DNA from 2 places in the Cryptosporangium aurantiacum genome. Region 1 is predicted to be linked to the other one. Evidence: riboswitches for the same ligand, from Rfam matches in the RefSeq annotation. Region 1 holds a riboswitch; the other holds the start of a gene.
What was found. A riboswitch is a leader RNA that binds a small molecule or an ion and turns the genes downstream of it on or off. The one in region 1 is predicted to bind cobalamin.
Positions count from the first base shown of each region.

Region 2: it holds a riboswitch for cobalamin, as region 1 does, so the genes downstream of both, BUB75_RS16090 (putative cobaltochelatase) here and BUB75_RS35865 (ABC transporter substrate-binding protein) in region 1, are expected to answer to the same signal.

Region 1 is NZ_FRCS01000017.1:156-7,844, forward strand. It holds partial or broken gene BUB75_RS44595 (HNH endonuclease signature motif containing protein) at 1-43, shown strand, start outside; gene BUB75_RS35845 (FecCD family ABC transporter permease) at 963-2,054, shown strand; gene BUB75_RS35850 (ABC transporter substrate-binding protein) at 2,126-3,082, shown strand; gene BUB75_RS35855 (ABC transporter ATP-binding protein) at 3,079-3,855, shown strand; gene BUB75_RS35860 (class I SAM-dependent methyltransferase) at 3,852-4,547, shown strand; cobalamin riboswitch at 4,558-4,738, shown strand; gene BUB75_RS35865 (ABC transporter substrate-binding protein) at 4,796-5,791, shown strand; gene BUB75_RS35870 (class I SAM-dependent methyltransferase) at 5,788-6,534, shown strand; gene BUB75_RS35875 (FecCD family ABC transporter permease) at 6,535-7,542, shown strand; gene BUB75_RS35880 (ABC transporter ATP-binding protein) at 7,539-7,689, shown strand, end outside.
Region 2 is NZ_FRCS01000004.1:364,420-372,108, forward strand. It holds partial or broken gene BUB75_RS16080 (cobyrinic acid a,c-diamide synthase CobB) at 1-993, opposite strand, end outside; gene cobO (cob(I)yrinic acid a,c-diamide adenosyltransferase) at 990-1,604, opposite strand; gene BUB75_RS16090 (putative cobaltochelatase) at 1,605-3,746, opposite strand; cobalamin riboswitch at 3,827-3,953, opposite strand; gene BUB75_RS16095 (phosphoribosyltransferase) at 4,091-4,765, opposite strand; gene BUB75_RS16100 (response regulator) at 4,828-5,469, opposite strand; gene BUB75_RS16105 (sensor histidine kinase) at 5,466-7,445, opposite strand; gene BUB75_RS16110 (hypothetical protein) at 7,580-7,689, opposite strand, start outside.

The DNA.
Region 1 (7,689 bases):
CATCCGCCGACCCGACGGCACCATCCTCGACCCACCCGACTAGCGACCCCAACAGCCGAAACAGCCGGGCGGCACCCCCGCCGCCCGGCACTCAGGCATGCCCATCAGCCCGTTCCCTGACCGGCGACCCCATCCTGTTCCCGGGGACGCGGGAGAGAGTCGGACGTGAGTTCAGTACGTCGGGGAGGACGGTCCTTACGCGACCGTGTTGAGCCCAAGCGGGGAAGCAGCTGCACGGCAGGCCGCTGCCCAAGGATCAGGCCAGACTGGCCGAGCTCATGCGACGATGGCCCCATGGCGGCTACCCGAAAGGGCAATGGCGCGTAGGTCACCGGCGCGAGTACGCGCCGCACACCGCCGCCTTCACGAACCCGTCCCCACCATCCCCGGCCTCAGCCCACCCGGCCGCGCCGCGATCGCGCAACTCGAACGAACCCGGCTCTGGCCCGGCGCGGCACGAGAAGCCCTCGACGCATGGGCTCAGTTCCTTCGTGACCCGTACCACCGGCTATTCGACCCGGCAGACGGCTGCGGCGTCCTCGCCTGCTGCCCCGACCCAATCGAGCTACGCCGCATCCTGCACATCGTCGTCCATGCACTGCCTCGGCACGACGCCCGCGCACTTCGCCGCCGAGTCGCTGAACTCGACGACCAGTGGTGACCTCGAGCCTTGACGAAATCCAGAGGGATCCCGGCGTGCGCCCAGCGGCTAGCGCGAGGCGATCGTGGCCGCCGCCAGCGAGCAATTCACCGACCGCGGTCATCACGGCGCTTCGCTACACGCGACCGCTGCCGCCGCCGCTGCTGCCGCTCGCGACCGGGCACGACGACGTCCGCGCGCCCTCGCCGGAGCCCCACGCTCGACGTCGCCGTGGCGCGCGTCTCTCCTCGCAGGGCCCCCTTCCCTCGTCGCATCTATTGCAAGTAGTTTGCAACAGCAGACTGCTGGCGAAGGGAAAGTCTTGACGTCCGGACTCGTGGTGGAACGGCAGAAAACGGACGCCCTCGGCGTGGACGCCCGCCGCCGCCGCACAACGCTCTGGCTCGTCGCGCTGACCGCGGTGCTGATCGGCTCGATCGTGGCCGCGGTCGGGTCCGGCGCGGTCGGCATCGCGCCCACCACGGTCGCCCGGATCATCGGTCACCACCTGATCGGATGGCCCGGCGACGTGACCTGGGCCGCGCCGGACGACGCGATCGTCTGGCAGGTCCGGCTCCCCCGCGTGCTGCTCGGTGCGCTGGTCGGCGCCGGGCTCGCGGTCTGTGGCGTCGCCTTGCAAGCGATGGTGCGCAACGTCCTCGCCGACCCGTACCTGCTCGGAGTCAACTCCGGCGCCTCCAGCGGCGCCGCCGCAGCGATCCTGTTCGGCTTCGGCGCCGGGTTCGGCGAACACGCGCTGCCGCTCAGCGCGTTCCTGGGTGCGCTCGCCGCGTCGCTGCTGGTGTTCTTCCTCGCCCGCAGCGGCGGGCGGATCACCTCACTGCGGCTGCTGCTGGCGGGCGTCGCGGTCGGCTACGCGCTCTACGCCGCGACGAGCTTCCTGATCTTCGCGTCGGGATCCGCCGAGGGTGCGCGGTCGGTGATGTTCTGGCTGCTGGGCTCGCTCAGCCTGGCGCAGTGGGACGCTCCGCTGGCCGTCGTCGCGATTGTCATCGTCAGCACGACGATCCTGCTGACGATCTGGGGCCGCCGCCTCGACTCGCTCGCCATCGGCGACGAGACCGCCCACACGCTGGGCGTGTCCCCGGAGCGCTTCCGGATGGCGCTGCTGGTCGTCGTCGCGCTGTGCGTCGGTGTGCTGGTGTCGGCCTCCGGCAGCATCGGGTTCGTCGGCCTGGTGGTCCCACACCTCGCCCGCCGCCTCGTCGGCGCGACCCACGTGCGCGTCGTCCCGGTCGCCGCGCTGCTCGGCGCGGCGCTGCTGATCTGGGCCGACGTCGTCTCCCGGGTGTTGCTCCAGCCCCAGGAGATCCCGATCGGCATCATCACCTCCCTGCTCGGCGCGCCCTTCCTGCTCGTGCTGATCCGCCGCTTCCACGCCGCTTCCGGCTGACCCTCCCGCCGGCTGAAACACCCCGCCCGACGAACCGCCCCCGCCCGATGAACAGACCTCCGAGGACGAACATGCGCAAAACCTCGCTCGCGATCGCTGCGTCGCTGCTCCTGTTGACCGCCGCGTGTGGCGAAAAAGCCGAGAGCGGGACGACGTCCGCGGACGGCGCCTACCCGGTCACGGTCAGCAACTGCGGCACCGACGTGACGTTCGACGCCGAGCCCGAGCGCGTCGTCCTGCTGAAGAGCGCCGCGGTTCCGTACCTGCACGAGCTCGGCGTGATGGACCGGGTCACGGCCAGGGCCGGGCAGTACCCGAAGGACTACTACGACGCCGAGACGCTCGCCGAGCTGGCGAAGATCCCGCTGCTGACCGAGAAGACCGACACCAGCGGCCACCTCCAGATCTCCAAGGAGGTCGTGATCAGCCAGCGCCCGGACCTGGTGCTCGGCGAGGTCGACAACCTCTCCCGCGAGACGCTCTCCGCCGTCGACATCCCGTTGCTCGAGGAACCGGCGCTCTGCGCGACCACGAAGACCAAACCGACGTTCGACGACATCTACCGCCAGATGGAGTCGTACGGCGCGGTCTTCAACCGGCCCGACGAGGCGACGGCCGCCGTCGCCGCACTCAAGAAGCGGGTCACCGTCCAGCAGGCGTCCGACCGGACCGCGGCCGTGCTCTACCCGACGGTCGGCGGCGGCACGACCTACGCGTACGGCAACCTCAGTATGGCCGACCCCCAGCTGACGGCCGCCGGCTTCACCAACGTCTTCGGCAACGTCGACGAGCGCGTGTTCGAGGTGACGCTCGAGGAGCTGCTCGGCCGCGACCCCGACGTGCTGATCCTGCTCTACAGCGACGGCGACCCGGCCGCGGTGGAGAAGGCGATCACCGGGCTCCCCGGCGCGGAGAAGCTCACCGCGGTGAAGAGCAAGAACGTGATGACGCAGCTGTTCAACTTCACCGAGCCGCCGACTCCGCTGTCGATCACCGGCCTGGAGAAGATCGTGCGGCGCTTCGGATGATCACGGCTGCGGATCTCTCCTGGCGGTACGGCGCGAAACTCGTGCTCGACGGCGTCGGCGTGGACGCCGGGCCGGGCCGCGTACTGGGCCTGATCGGACCGAACGGCAGCGGCAAGACGACGCTGCTCCGGCTGCTCTACGGCGCGCTGCGCAGCCCGGCCGGCCGGGTCACCGTCGACGGCGACGACCTCGCCGCGCTCCCCCCGCGCGAGGCCGCCCGCCGCCTCGCCGTCGTCGTCCAGGAGACCGGTGGCGAGACCGCGCTGACCGTGGGCGAGATGGTGCTGCTCGGCCGCGGCCCGCACCTCTCGACGTTCCAGCGCACCAGCCCCGCCGACTACACGATCGCCGCCCACGCTCTGGAACGTGTCGGCGCCACGCGCCTCGGCGCCCGCCCGTTCGCGGCCCTCTCCGGCGGCGAGCGGCAACGCGTCCTCATCGCCCGCGCGTTGACGCAGCAGGCCACCCACCTGCTGCTCGACGAGCCGACCAACCACCTCGACATCCGCTACCAGCACGAGATCCTGCAGCTCGTCCGCGACCTCGGCACGTGCGCGATCGTCGTGCTCCACGACCTCAACCTGGCCGCCCGCTACTGCGACGACCTCGTCCTCCTCGGCGACGGCGGCGGCGTGGTCGCGACCGGCCCGACGCGCGACGTCCTCGACCCGGACGTCCTGCAGCCGGTCTACGGCATCGGGATCCGCCGGATCGAACTCGACGGCCACCTCCACCTCCTGTTCCACCCCGCCGACGAAAGGGCGCCCGCGTGAGCGTGCAGGACCGCATCAACCAGTACTGGACCGAACGCGCCCCCGCCTACGACGACTACCAGCAGCAACCCGACCGGCTCGCGGCCGACGCCGCGGTCTGGGCGCGGATCTGGGCCGACGCTCTGCCGCCCGCGCCCACCGACGTGCTCGACGTCGGCACCGGCAGCGGCCACGTCGCGCTGACGCTGGCAAGTCTGGGCCACCGCGTCACCGGCATCGATCTGGCCGAGGGCATGCTGGACCGCGCCCGCAGGCACGCCGACGGCCTGCCGAACCCGCCGGTGTTCCGGCGGGGCGACGCGGTCGCCCCTGACTTCCCCGACGGCAGCTTCGCCGCCGTCGTCAACCGGTACGTTATGTGGACGCTCCGCGAGCCGGCAATCGCGGTAGCGAACTGGATCCGGCTGCTGCGTCCGGGCGGAACGCTCGCGGTCGTCGACAGCACGTGGTTCCCGAACGGGCTCGATGCCTCCGGGGAGAACTTCGGCCGCTGGTACGACACGTCGGTCCGCGACGCGTTGCCGCTGGCCGCCGCGTCGTCGATCCAGCAGACCGCGGACGTGCTGGCGGAGGCCGGGCTCCGTGGCGTCGAGATCGTCCCGCTGACCGCGCTGCTCGAACTGGACCAACGGCTCGGCGTCGCCCCGAACCACGAGGTGCAGCTGCAGTACCTGATCCGCGGCCGGGCCTGACCGGCCCGGCTGTTATCGTCACGACGCCAGTCAACCCACGAAGTGGGTCAGGGAACCCGGTGCGATTCCGGGGCTGACGCGCAGCGGTGAGGGGGACGGCCGCGGCACTGGCCACTGGACCGATGGGTCTGGGAAGGCGCCGCGGCCGGACGAACCCGAGTCCGAAGACCTGCTGGCGACCGGCGTCCGCCCCGGACGCCGGATCGGCAACGGGCCTCGCGATCGGGCCCGCGATCTTTGAGGAACCCATGTCGTCACGTCATGGGCTCGCGGCTGCCGCGAGCCTGCTGCTGCTTGCGTCCTGCGGTCAGGACACCGGATCCGCGTCCGCCGCCGACCCCGGCTACCCGCTCAGCGTCGCGAACTGCGGACGCCAGGTGAGCGTCGACCGGCCGATCGAGAACGCGGTGTCGATCAGCCAACCGGCCTCGGAGCTGCTGCTCTCGCTCGGCGTTCAGGACCGGATGGCCGGCACGGCGTCCTGGAGCGACCCGGTGCTGCCGAACCTGGCCGCCGCGAACGAGACCGTGCCGCGGATCGCGAAGGACTTCCCGTCGTTCGAGCGGCTGCTGGAGGAGGAACCGGACTTCGTCTACACGACGTTCGCGTACACCTACACGCCCGAGGGCGTTGCCGACCGCGCGAAGTTCGACGCGGTGAAGATCCCCACGTACCTGTCGTCCAGCGAATGCACCGGGCAGGACGCCGTCCAGAGCCGGGCGCTGACGATCGACGACCTGTACCGGGAGATCGACGACCTCGCGACGCTGTTCGACGTCCGGCAGCGCGGCGACGCGCTGGTGACGTCGCTGACGCAGCGGATGGCCACCGCCGCGAAGGCCGTCGACGCCAGGAACACCACGCTGGCCTGGTGGTACTCCGGCACGAAGACGCCGTACATCGCCGGCTGCTGCGGCACCCCGGGCCTGGTGACCGGCGCGGTCGGCGCGAAGAACGCGTTCGCCGACAGCACCCAGCTGTGGCCGGAGACCAGCTGGGAGAGCATCCTCGACCGCGACCCGACCGTGCTCGTCCTCGCCGACCTCACCCGCGGCGACGACGGGGACAGCGCGGCGGCGAAGATCGAGTTCCTCGAGTCCGACCCGGTCGCCCGCAAGCTCACCGCGGTGAAGAACAAGCGCTACGTCATCCTCTCCGGCTCGGACATGGACCCCGGTATCCGCACCGTGCAGGCCGTGGAGAAGGTCAGCGCCGGCCTCACGAAACTCGGGTACACATCATGACTGCAGACCTGCACGACCTGGTCCGGCGCTGGGACGCCCAGCAGGCCGCGTACATCGCCGGCCGCGAACAGCGCTTCACCGCGATGCTCGACGTGCTGGAGCTGACCGTCGGCGGCGACGCCACGATCGTCGACCTCGGCTGCGGCCCCGGTTCGCTGACCCGCCGGGTCCTCGAGCGGTTCCCGCGGGCTCGCGTCGTCGCCCTGGACTACGACCCGGTGCTGCTGGCGCTCGCCAGGAAGACGCTGTCCGAGTACGGCGAGCGGGTCACCGTCGTCGACGTGGATCTGCTCGACCCGCACTGGACTGACGGCCTGGGCGCCCTGTCGGCCGCGGTCTCCACCACCGCGCTGCACTGGCTGGCACCGGACGAGCTGCTGCGGCTCTACGCCCGGGTGCACGCGCTGCTCACGCCGGGTGGCGTGCTGCTCGACGGCGACCACTTCCGGTTCGACGACCGCGATCCGGTGCTGCAGAAGGTGGCGCTGGCCCACGACGAGCGGACCCAGCAGGTGGCGTTCGCCGCCGGCGCGGAGGACTGGGCGACGTGGTGGGACGCCGCGCGCGCCCACCCGGCCCTCAGCCCGCACGTCGCCGAGCGGGACCGCCGGTACGGCGCGCGGACCTCGGCTCCGGCGACCACCGTGGACTTCCGGCTCGCCGCGCTGCGTCAGGCCGGTTTCGGTGCGACCGGGACCGTGTGGCAGCTGCTGGACGACTACGTGGTCTGGGCGCAGAAGTAGTTGTCCCGGTTCGGTTTCTGGGTGGCCGGGATCGGCGTCCTCGTGACGTCGATCGCGGTCGCGATCACGATCGGTCCGGCCGACCTGTCGGTGCGGGACGTCGTCGCGGTGGTCACCGATCACCTGGGTGGGCGGCCGTCGGGCCGGTCGCGGATCCGGGACGCGATCGTGTGGGACCTGCGGCTGCCGCGCACCCTGCTCGCCGCGGTGTGCGGCGCGGGCCTGGCGATGTGCGGTGCGGTGATGCAGGCGCTGCTGCGCAATCCGCTCGCCGACCCGTACGTGCTCGGCATCTCGTCGGGGGCGTCCACCGGGGCGGTGCTGGTGCTGGTCCTCGGGCTCGGTGCCGGCACGATCGGCCTCGGCGTCGGCGCGTTCGCCGGTGCGGTGCTCGCGTTCCTGCTGGTCCTGGTGCTGGCCCGGGTCGCGGGCGGTACCACCGACCGGCTGATCCTCGCCGGGGTGGCAGGCACCCAGCTGTTCTCCGCGATCACGTCGTTCGTCGTGATCTCGTCGGCCGATGCCCGCCAGACCCGGGGCGTACTGTTCTGGCTGCTGGGGTCGTTGAGCGGCGCGGGCTGGGGTGACGTCGCGGTGGGCGCGGCGGTGCTGGCGGCCGGGTTGCTGGTGTGCGCGGGGCTGGCGTTGTCGCTGGACGCGTTCGCGTTCGGCTCCGACGCCGCGGCGACGCTCGGCGTTCCGGTGAACGTGGTCCGCGCGATCCTGCTGACGGTCACTGCGTTGCTAACCGCGGTCCTGGTCAGCGCCGCCGGGGCGATCGGGTTTGTCGGGCTGGTGCTCCCGCACGCCGCGCGGGCGCTGGTCGGGCCCTCGCACCGCCGGTTGGTGCCGGCGACCGCGCTGGTCGGTGCCGTCTTCCTGGTCTGGGTCGACACGCTCGGCCGGACCGTGCTCGAGCCGCAGGAGATCCCGGTGGGTGTCGTGACCGCGTTGGTCGGCGTCCCGGCGTTCGCGATCGTGCTGTTCCGGAGCCGGAGGACACGATGACGCTGCGCGCCGACGCGGTGAGCTGGACGGCGGACGGCCGGCTGATCGTCGACGCGGTGAGCCTGCACGCCGAACCGGGCAGCACGATCGGCTTACTGGGTCCGAACGGGTCCGGGAAGTCGTCGCTGCTGCGGATCCTGGCCGGTC
Region 2 (7,689 bases), on a different contig from region 1:
CGCGCCGGACGCCGCCAGCTCCCGGACCGCCTTCTTCAGCGGCTCGTTGGCGGACAGCGCCTCCGCGTGCACCTCGGGGAACCCACCGCCGACGACCAGGCCGGCCGTCCCGTCGGGCAGGGACTCGTCGTGCAGCGGGTCGAACCGCGCGACGGTCGCGCCGGACGCCTCGAGCAGCTCGACGGTCTCGGCGTACCCGAACGTGAACGCCGCCCCGGACGCGACCGCGATCACCGGCCGCTCCGACACCGCACCACCGACCGCGTCGGACGGTGACCACGGCTCGGCCGACACCGGCGGCGCCGACCGGGCGAGCCAGAGCAGCCGGTCCAGGTCGACACCCTCGGCGATGACCCGGCCCATCGCCTCGACGGCCTCAGTCGCCTCCGGGCTGCGCTCGGCAACCGGAACCAGACCCAGGTGCCGCGACGGCGTCCGGATCGCGTCCCGCCGCCGTAGCGCACCGAACACCGGCGTGCCGATCTCCTCGCAGGCCTCGCGGAGGATCTGCTCGTGCCGATCGGAACCGACCCGGTTGAGGATCACGCCACCCAGCCACACCGTCGGCTCGTAGGTGCGGAACCCGTGCACCAGCGCGGCCACCGACCGGCCCTGTGCGGCCGCGTCCACGACGAGGACGACCGGCGCGCGCAACGCGGCCGCGACCTGCGCGGTCGAGCCCAGGTCGCCGTGGCCGACCGCGCCGTCGTAGAGGCCCATCACGCCCTCGACGATCGCCAGGTCGGCACCGGCCGCACCGTGCGCGAACAGCGGACCGACCAGGTGCGGCCCGACCAGATACGGGTCGAGGTTGCGTCCCGGCCGCCCGGAGGCGAGCGCGTGATACCCCGGGTCGATGTAGTCCGGACCGACCTTGTGCGGGCTGACCCGCAGCCCACGCGCGGCGTAGGCGGCGAGCAGACCGGTCGTCACGGTGGTCTTGCCGTGGCCGGACGCGGGGGCGCCGATGACGAGGCGGGGGACGACGGTCACCACTCGATTCCCTTCTGGCCTTTCTGCCCGGCGTCCATCGGGTGCTTGACCTTGGTCATCTCGGTGACCAGGTCAGCAGCCTCGAGGAGGGACGGATGGGCGTCACGGCCGGTGATCACGACGTGTTGGCTGCCAGGGCGGTTCCCCAGCGTCTCCACCACATCATCGACGTCGACCCAACCCCACTTCATCGGATAGGTGAACTCATCCAGGACATACAGCCCATAGCTTTCGGCGGCGAAGTCCCGCTTGATCTGTTCCCAGCCCTCGGCGGCGTCCCGCGCGTGGTCCGCTTCGGTGCCCGCGCGCTGGATCCAGGACCAGCCTTCGCCCATCTTGTGCCAGGTCACCGGCGCGCCCTTGCCGGTCTGCGCGTGGTACTCGCCGAGCGCGGTGAGCGCGTCCTCCTCGCCCACCCGCCACTTCGCGCTCTTCACGAACTGGAAGACGCCGATCGGCCAGCCGGCGTTCCAGCCACGCAGCGCGAGCCCGAACGCGGCCGTGGACTTGCCCTTTCCGGGACCGGTGTGGACGGCGAGGATCGGACGGCGGCGGCGCTGCCGGGTGGTGAGGCCGTCGTTCGGGATCGTCGTGGGTTTGCCCTGGGGCATTTATGCAGCCCTCGCAATCGTGGCCAGTCCGTCGGCGGAGAGGTCGCCGAGGCGGAGTGCGGTGGCGCCGAGATGGACGGCGAGTTCCTGGGCGAGGCCGAGACGGATCGGTCCGGCCTCGCAGTCGACGACGACCGAGGCGATGCGGTCGGCGGCGAGGTACGCGGCGGCCCGACGCGCCTCGTCCCTGGCGTTCTTGCCGTGGGTGGCCCGGCCGTCGGTGACCACGACCAGCAGCGGACGCCGGTGCGGGTTGCGTCGGCGCTCCAGCCGGATGACCTCGGCGGACTTGGCCAGCCCCGCGGCGAGCGGCGTCCGCCCACCGGTGGGCAGCTCGTCCAGGCGGCGGGCGGCGACCTCGATGCTGCCGGTGGGCGGCAGCGCGAGCGTCGCGGTGTCCCGGCGGAACGTCACCAGCCCGACGGTGTCGCGGCGCTGGTACGCGTCGAGCAGCAGGGAGAGCACCGCGCCCTTGACCGCGGCCATCCGCTGCCGCGCCGCCATCGATCCGGAGGCGTCGACGCAGAACAGGATCGTGTTCGACTCCCGGCCGCGGCGGACCGCGGCACGTAGGTCGGTCTTCTCCAGGATCAGGCCCGCGGTGCGTCCGCGCGACCGCTGGTGCGGCGCTGCGGCCAGCAACGTCGCAGTCAGGTGGACGTCGGTCACCGGGCCGTCCGTACGGGTGGCGCGCACCACCCGGCCACGGCGGGACTCGGCGGGCGAGCGCCGGCCGGTGGCGTCGGACTGATTCCGGCCGACGCCGGGCACCGTGAGCAGCTTCGTGCGGTAGGGGGACGCCGCCCGGACCGCCGCCTGCTCGACCGGGGACGGCCCGGGTAGCCGCGGTGCGTCAGCCGCACCATCGGCCGACGGCCGGCCGGCCGGAACCGGCCCGGCCGGTACGTCGGGCCCGCCGCCGTCCGGAGTGCCCGGCGGTGTACCCGACGGGGTTCCCGGTGCGTCCGCGGTCGGGTCGTTCCGCTCGGTGCCACCGTCCGGGCCGTCGGCTCCGCCGGGGCCACCGTCGTCAGGGCCACCGTCGTCAGGGCCATCCGGGCCGCCGTCGCCGGGACCGCCGCCATCGGGGCCGTCGGGGTCCTCGTCGGGATCGTTCTCGGCGGCGTCCCGCAGCGCCTGGTCGAGCTTGTCCTGATCGAGCCCGGGCGCGTCGAACGGGTTCCGGCGGCGGCGGTGCGGCAGCGCGAGCTCGGCGGCGCGCCGGATGTCGTCGTCGGTGACGTGATCCCGCCCGTGCCACGCCGCCAGCGCGACCGCGGTCCGCGCGGTGACCAGGTCCGCCCGGAGCCCATCCACGTCAAAAGCGGCGCACACCGCGGTGATCCGCCGCAGGGCGGCGTCGCTCAGGACGACGTCCGCCAATCGGGTGCGGGCCTCGACGATCCGGGCCGCCAGCGAGGCGTCCTCCGCGGCCCAGCGGGCCGCGAACCCCTCCGGGTCGGCCTCGTAGGCCAGCCGCCGCCGGACCACATCGGCCCGCTCGGCGGGATTCCGGCTCGCGGTCACCTCGACGGTCAGCCCGAACCGGTCGAGCAGCTGCGGCCGCAGCTCACCCTCTTCCGGGTTCATCGTGCCGACCAGCAGGAACCGCGCCGCGTGCCGCACCGAGACGCCGTCACGCTCGACGTAGGCGCGGCCCATGCCCGCCGCGTCGAGGAGCGTGTCGACGAGGTGGTCGGCGAGCAGGTTCACCTCGTCCACGTACAGGACGCCACGGTGCGCGGCCGCGAGCAGACCCGGCTGGTAGGCGCGGACGCCCTCGGTGAGCGCGCGCTCCAGGTCGAGGGCGCCAACGAGACGGTCCTCGGTGGCGCCGACGGGCAGCTCCACGAGCCGCGCCGCCCGGGCTTCGGGGAGCACGTCGCCGTGCGGACCATCCGGGCACTGCGGGTCGGGGGCGGCCGGGTCGCAGGCGAATCGGCACCCGGCGACGACGGTGATCGGGGGCAGCAGCGCGTGCAGCGCACGCACCACGGTCGATTTTGCGGTGCCCTTCTCACCCCGGGCCAGGACGCCGCCGATGGCGGGCGAGATGGCGTTGAGCGTCAACGCCAGGCGCAGGTCGTCGAGTCCGACGACTGCGGAGAACGGGTACGGCGGTGTCACCCGCCGGTCACGCACGAGGGCATGCCAGGGTCCTTCCCGCGGGTGTCCACGCCCGCGTGTGGGTGTCCTGCGAGCAGGCTCGCAGGGAGCGGACACAGTGTCCTGGCTCCCGGATCGACGCGTGTCCTCGGCCTTCCAGCCGTGTCCGGCCGTGACCGTTGGGTGAGGTCGGCTCCCCGGTAACAGTGGCGGGACCGCGCCGGATTCTCACCGGTCTTCCTGCCCTCCGCTCGCGGGTAACTCTGACTCACGGTCCGCCCCGCCGTCAAAGGGCGCCCACCCCGCGAGACGCGCGTCACCCACGACCACAGATGGTGGTCCGGACGGATGCCGGGACCACCCTCTGTTGTCGTGCTCCCTCAGAGGCGGAGTGCGGCGCTGTCTTGGCGGGCGGCGTGCAGCTCCTGCTCCACCTGCTCGTCGGTGAGCTGCGGGAAGTCGCGGTAGTGGAACCCGACCGCGCGGAACTCCGGCGGCGCGCTGACGCAGACCACGGCGTCGGCCTCGGTGCCGAGCATCGCCACCGCCTGGGGCGCGCACACGGGGGCCGCGAAAACGAGGTGCGCGGGGTTCTCGGCGCGGACCCGCCGCAGCGCCGCGCGTGCGGTGGCTCCGGTCGCGAGCCCGTCGTCGACCACCACGACGGTCCGCCCCGCGATCACCGGCGCCGGCCGTCCGCCCCGGTACCGCTCGGTGCGGCGGCGCGCCTCGGCCCGTTCGCGCTCCACGTCCGCGTCCAGGTCCTCCAGCCGCAGGCCGACCTGCCCGAGCAGGGCCTGGTCGAACAGCGCCGGGCCGTCGACGGTGACCGCGCCGACGCCGAGCTCCCGATGCCACGGCACCCCGATCTTCCGCGCGACGACGACGTCCAGCTCACCGTGGACCGCAGCGGCCACCGTCCGCGCGATCGGGACACCGCCGCGCGGCAGCCCGAGCACCAGCGGCACGTGGTGCGCACCGCCGTGCGCAGTCAGGTGCTCGGCCACCGCAGCGGCCAACGCCCGTCCTGCTTCCGTCCGGTCGGTGAAGAACATCTGGCACCCCCAGCGCCGGGAACCCGTTACTCCGGGTTACCCCAGCTCAGAGGAGTAACACCTCAGGTCGCCGCGCCCAGCCCGCGATCCCTGGCCAGCAACAGCGCCTCCGAGCGGTTCGGGACGCCGAGCTTCGTCAGCACGTTGGCCACGTGGTTCCGCACGGTCTTCGGGCTCAACACCAACCGGCGCGAGATCGTCGTGTTGTCGTAGCCGCGGGCGACCAGGTCCAGGACTTCCCGCTCGCGGTCGGTGAGCTCCGGGAACGGCAGCGGCCCGGCCGTGCGCGCGCCGGACAGGTACGTCATCGCCCGCGCGGCCACCTGCGGTCCGAGGATCACCTCGCCGTTCGCCACCGCACGCACCGCCCGCTCGACCTCCGCCGGCGTCGCGCCCTTCAGCAGGTAACCCCGAGCCCCGGCGCGGACCGACGCGACCACCGACTCGTCGTCCTCGAGCATCGTCACGACCAGGACCCGCACGTCCGGCATCCGTCGCACGAGTTCCCTGGTCGTCTCGGTGCCGGAGTCGTCGCCGAGGTGGAGGTCCATGATCACGACGTCGACGTCCGGCCCGATCGTCGCCAACGCTTCCTCCCGGGAGGCCGCCTGCGCCACCACGTCCACCGCGTCGAGGCTGGCGAGCAGCGCCACCATCCCGAGGCGGAACACCGGATGGTCGTCGACGACCGCGACCCGGATCACAGCGGAAGCACCGCGGCCACCCGCGTCCCGTCGTTCGCGGCCGGACCGATCTCGAACGCACCGCCCTGCTCCTCGGCGCGCTCCCGCATCGAGCGGGTCCCGACGCCGGCGACCGCGTCCGCCCGGAAACCCGTTCCGTCGTCTTCGACGACGAGCCGGACGGACTGCGCGTCGATCGTCACCTCGACGTCGCAGCGGGACGCCTCGGCGTGCCGCGCCACGTTCATCACGGCCTCCACCACGATGCCGTAGACCGCGGTCGCCAGCTGCGGGGACAGCCCCTCGGCGCCCTCGCACCGCACCCGCACGTCGAGGCTGCCCTGGGCGTGCCGGGCCGCCAGCTCGGCGAGGGCCGGCGCGAGCCCGAGCTCGTCGAGGATCGGCGGGAGCAGGTTGCGCGACAGCGTCCGGACGTCGTTCACGCGGCCGTCCAGCTCGTCCTGGAGCGCGGCGAGCAGCGTCCCGGCCGCCTGCGGATCGCGGCCGATCAGGTTGCGGGCGCCCTGCAGACCGAGCCGGATGCCCGCCAGCGACGGCCCGAGCCCGTCGTGCAGCTCACGCCGGATGACCCGCCGCTCCTCCAGCCGGACCGACGTCAGCCGCTGCCGGGCGTCCGCCAAGTCTTGGGAGGCGCGGGCGAGCACGACGCCGGCCGAGACCACCGACACCAGTTCGTCGAGCGCGCGCAGCGCGCGGGTGTCCAGGGCCTCCCCCGGCGGTGCGGTCACGCTGAGCAGACCGACCTCGTCGCCGCGGTGCTCCAACGGCACCACCAGCGGAAGCGACGTCGCGGTGCCCCAGGCCGCCGCGCGCACGCCTTCGACGTCGAGCGTCACCGACTCCAGACGCAACGCGTGGCCGACGCTCTCGACCAGGCCGTTCAGTAGTTCCTCGGCGCTCTGGGCCCCGCCGAGGTGGCGCCCGAGGCGACGGACGGCTCGCTCCGGCTCTGCGGCGTCACCGTAGACCAACCGGCGGACGTGACGCTGCAACCGGAGCCGCGAGGGCTGCACCGCGACCGCGACCACCGCTGCCGCCACCACCTGGGCCAGGCCGTCGCCGGGGAGGAACCGGGTGAGCACCGCGGTCACCGCGGTGTAGAGCACGACCAGACCGACGGTGAGCAGGCCACCGAGCACGGTCCGGCTGATCGCCAGATCCAGGCCCCACATCCGCTGGCGCAGTACCGAGACGAGGATCGCCGCCGGGAACACGGCCTGCGCGATCAGGTGCAGGACCGGCGTCACCCAGATCGGCAGCGGGTAGATCACCGACGCGATCATCGGGACGAACGACAGCGCCATCACCGCGACGCCGACCGCCAGCCAGCCGAGCCCGATCCGCTCGTCGACCGGCCCGCGCCGCCAGCGCCAGGTGACCTCGGCGGCGGTCACCAGGCCGACGAGCACGACCGCGCCCGCGGAGACGAGGAACGGCGTGAGCGCCGCGGACACCTGCGCGACGATGAACGCGGTCGCTGCGAGGATCCCGGCGACAACACCGGCCCTGGCCGGCCATCCGAGCCGGTGATCGCGGATCAGCCACGGCACGATCAGGAAGATCGCCAGCGTGCCGGGCACCCAGCCGAGCGTCTGCAGCCACTCGATCACCACCATGCCGGGCACCGGCCGCCGTGCGTCGAGGGACTCGCAGGCGAACCCGAACGCGGCGAGGCCGCAACCGACGGACATCAGCGCGACCAGCCACGGCACCGGATGCCGACGCCGCGACAGCGTGAGCCCGGCGACGAGGCCGTACACCACGGCGACCGTGACGTCGACGAGGAAGTACCAGAGGTTGTCGGTGACCGGCGGGCGGGCCACGATCAGCAGCACGGTCGACACGCCGGCCAGCAGCCAGGAGACGATCGCGATCGTGGCCGCCGTGCGGGGTAGTCCGTCGGGCGCGCCGAGAGCGCCCGCACCGCCGTTGTGGCTGGTGAGGGCGCTCTCGGGGGAGATCGTCGATCGGTTCATGTGCTCGCCGACTGTACGGTCGGCTAGCCGTTAGCGAAGTCAGGAATCGGACCGTTCGCCAGTCCGCTCCCGACGGGCCCGGGCCGCGCGGGCCGCGGCGCGCGGCCGCCCCGCGCGGGCCGCTCCCGGGCGGGTCAGGCGCGGGGGCGGTCGGCGAGCACGAAGCCGAGCGCGGTGACCAGCAGCCAGATCGGCCCGGTGAACCCGGCCATGTACTGCACCGGCGAGACACCCAGGACCAGCG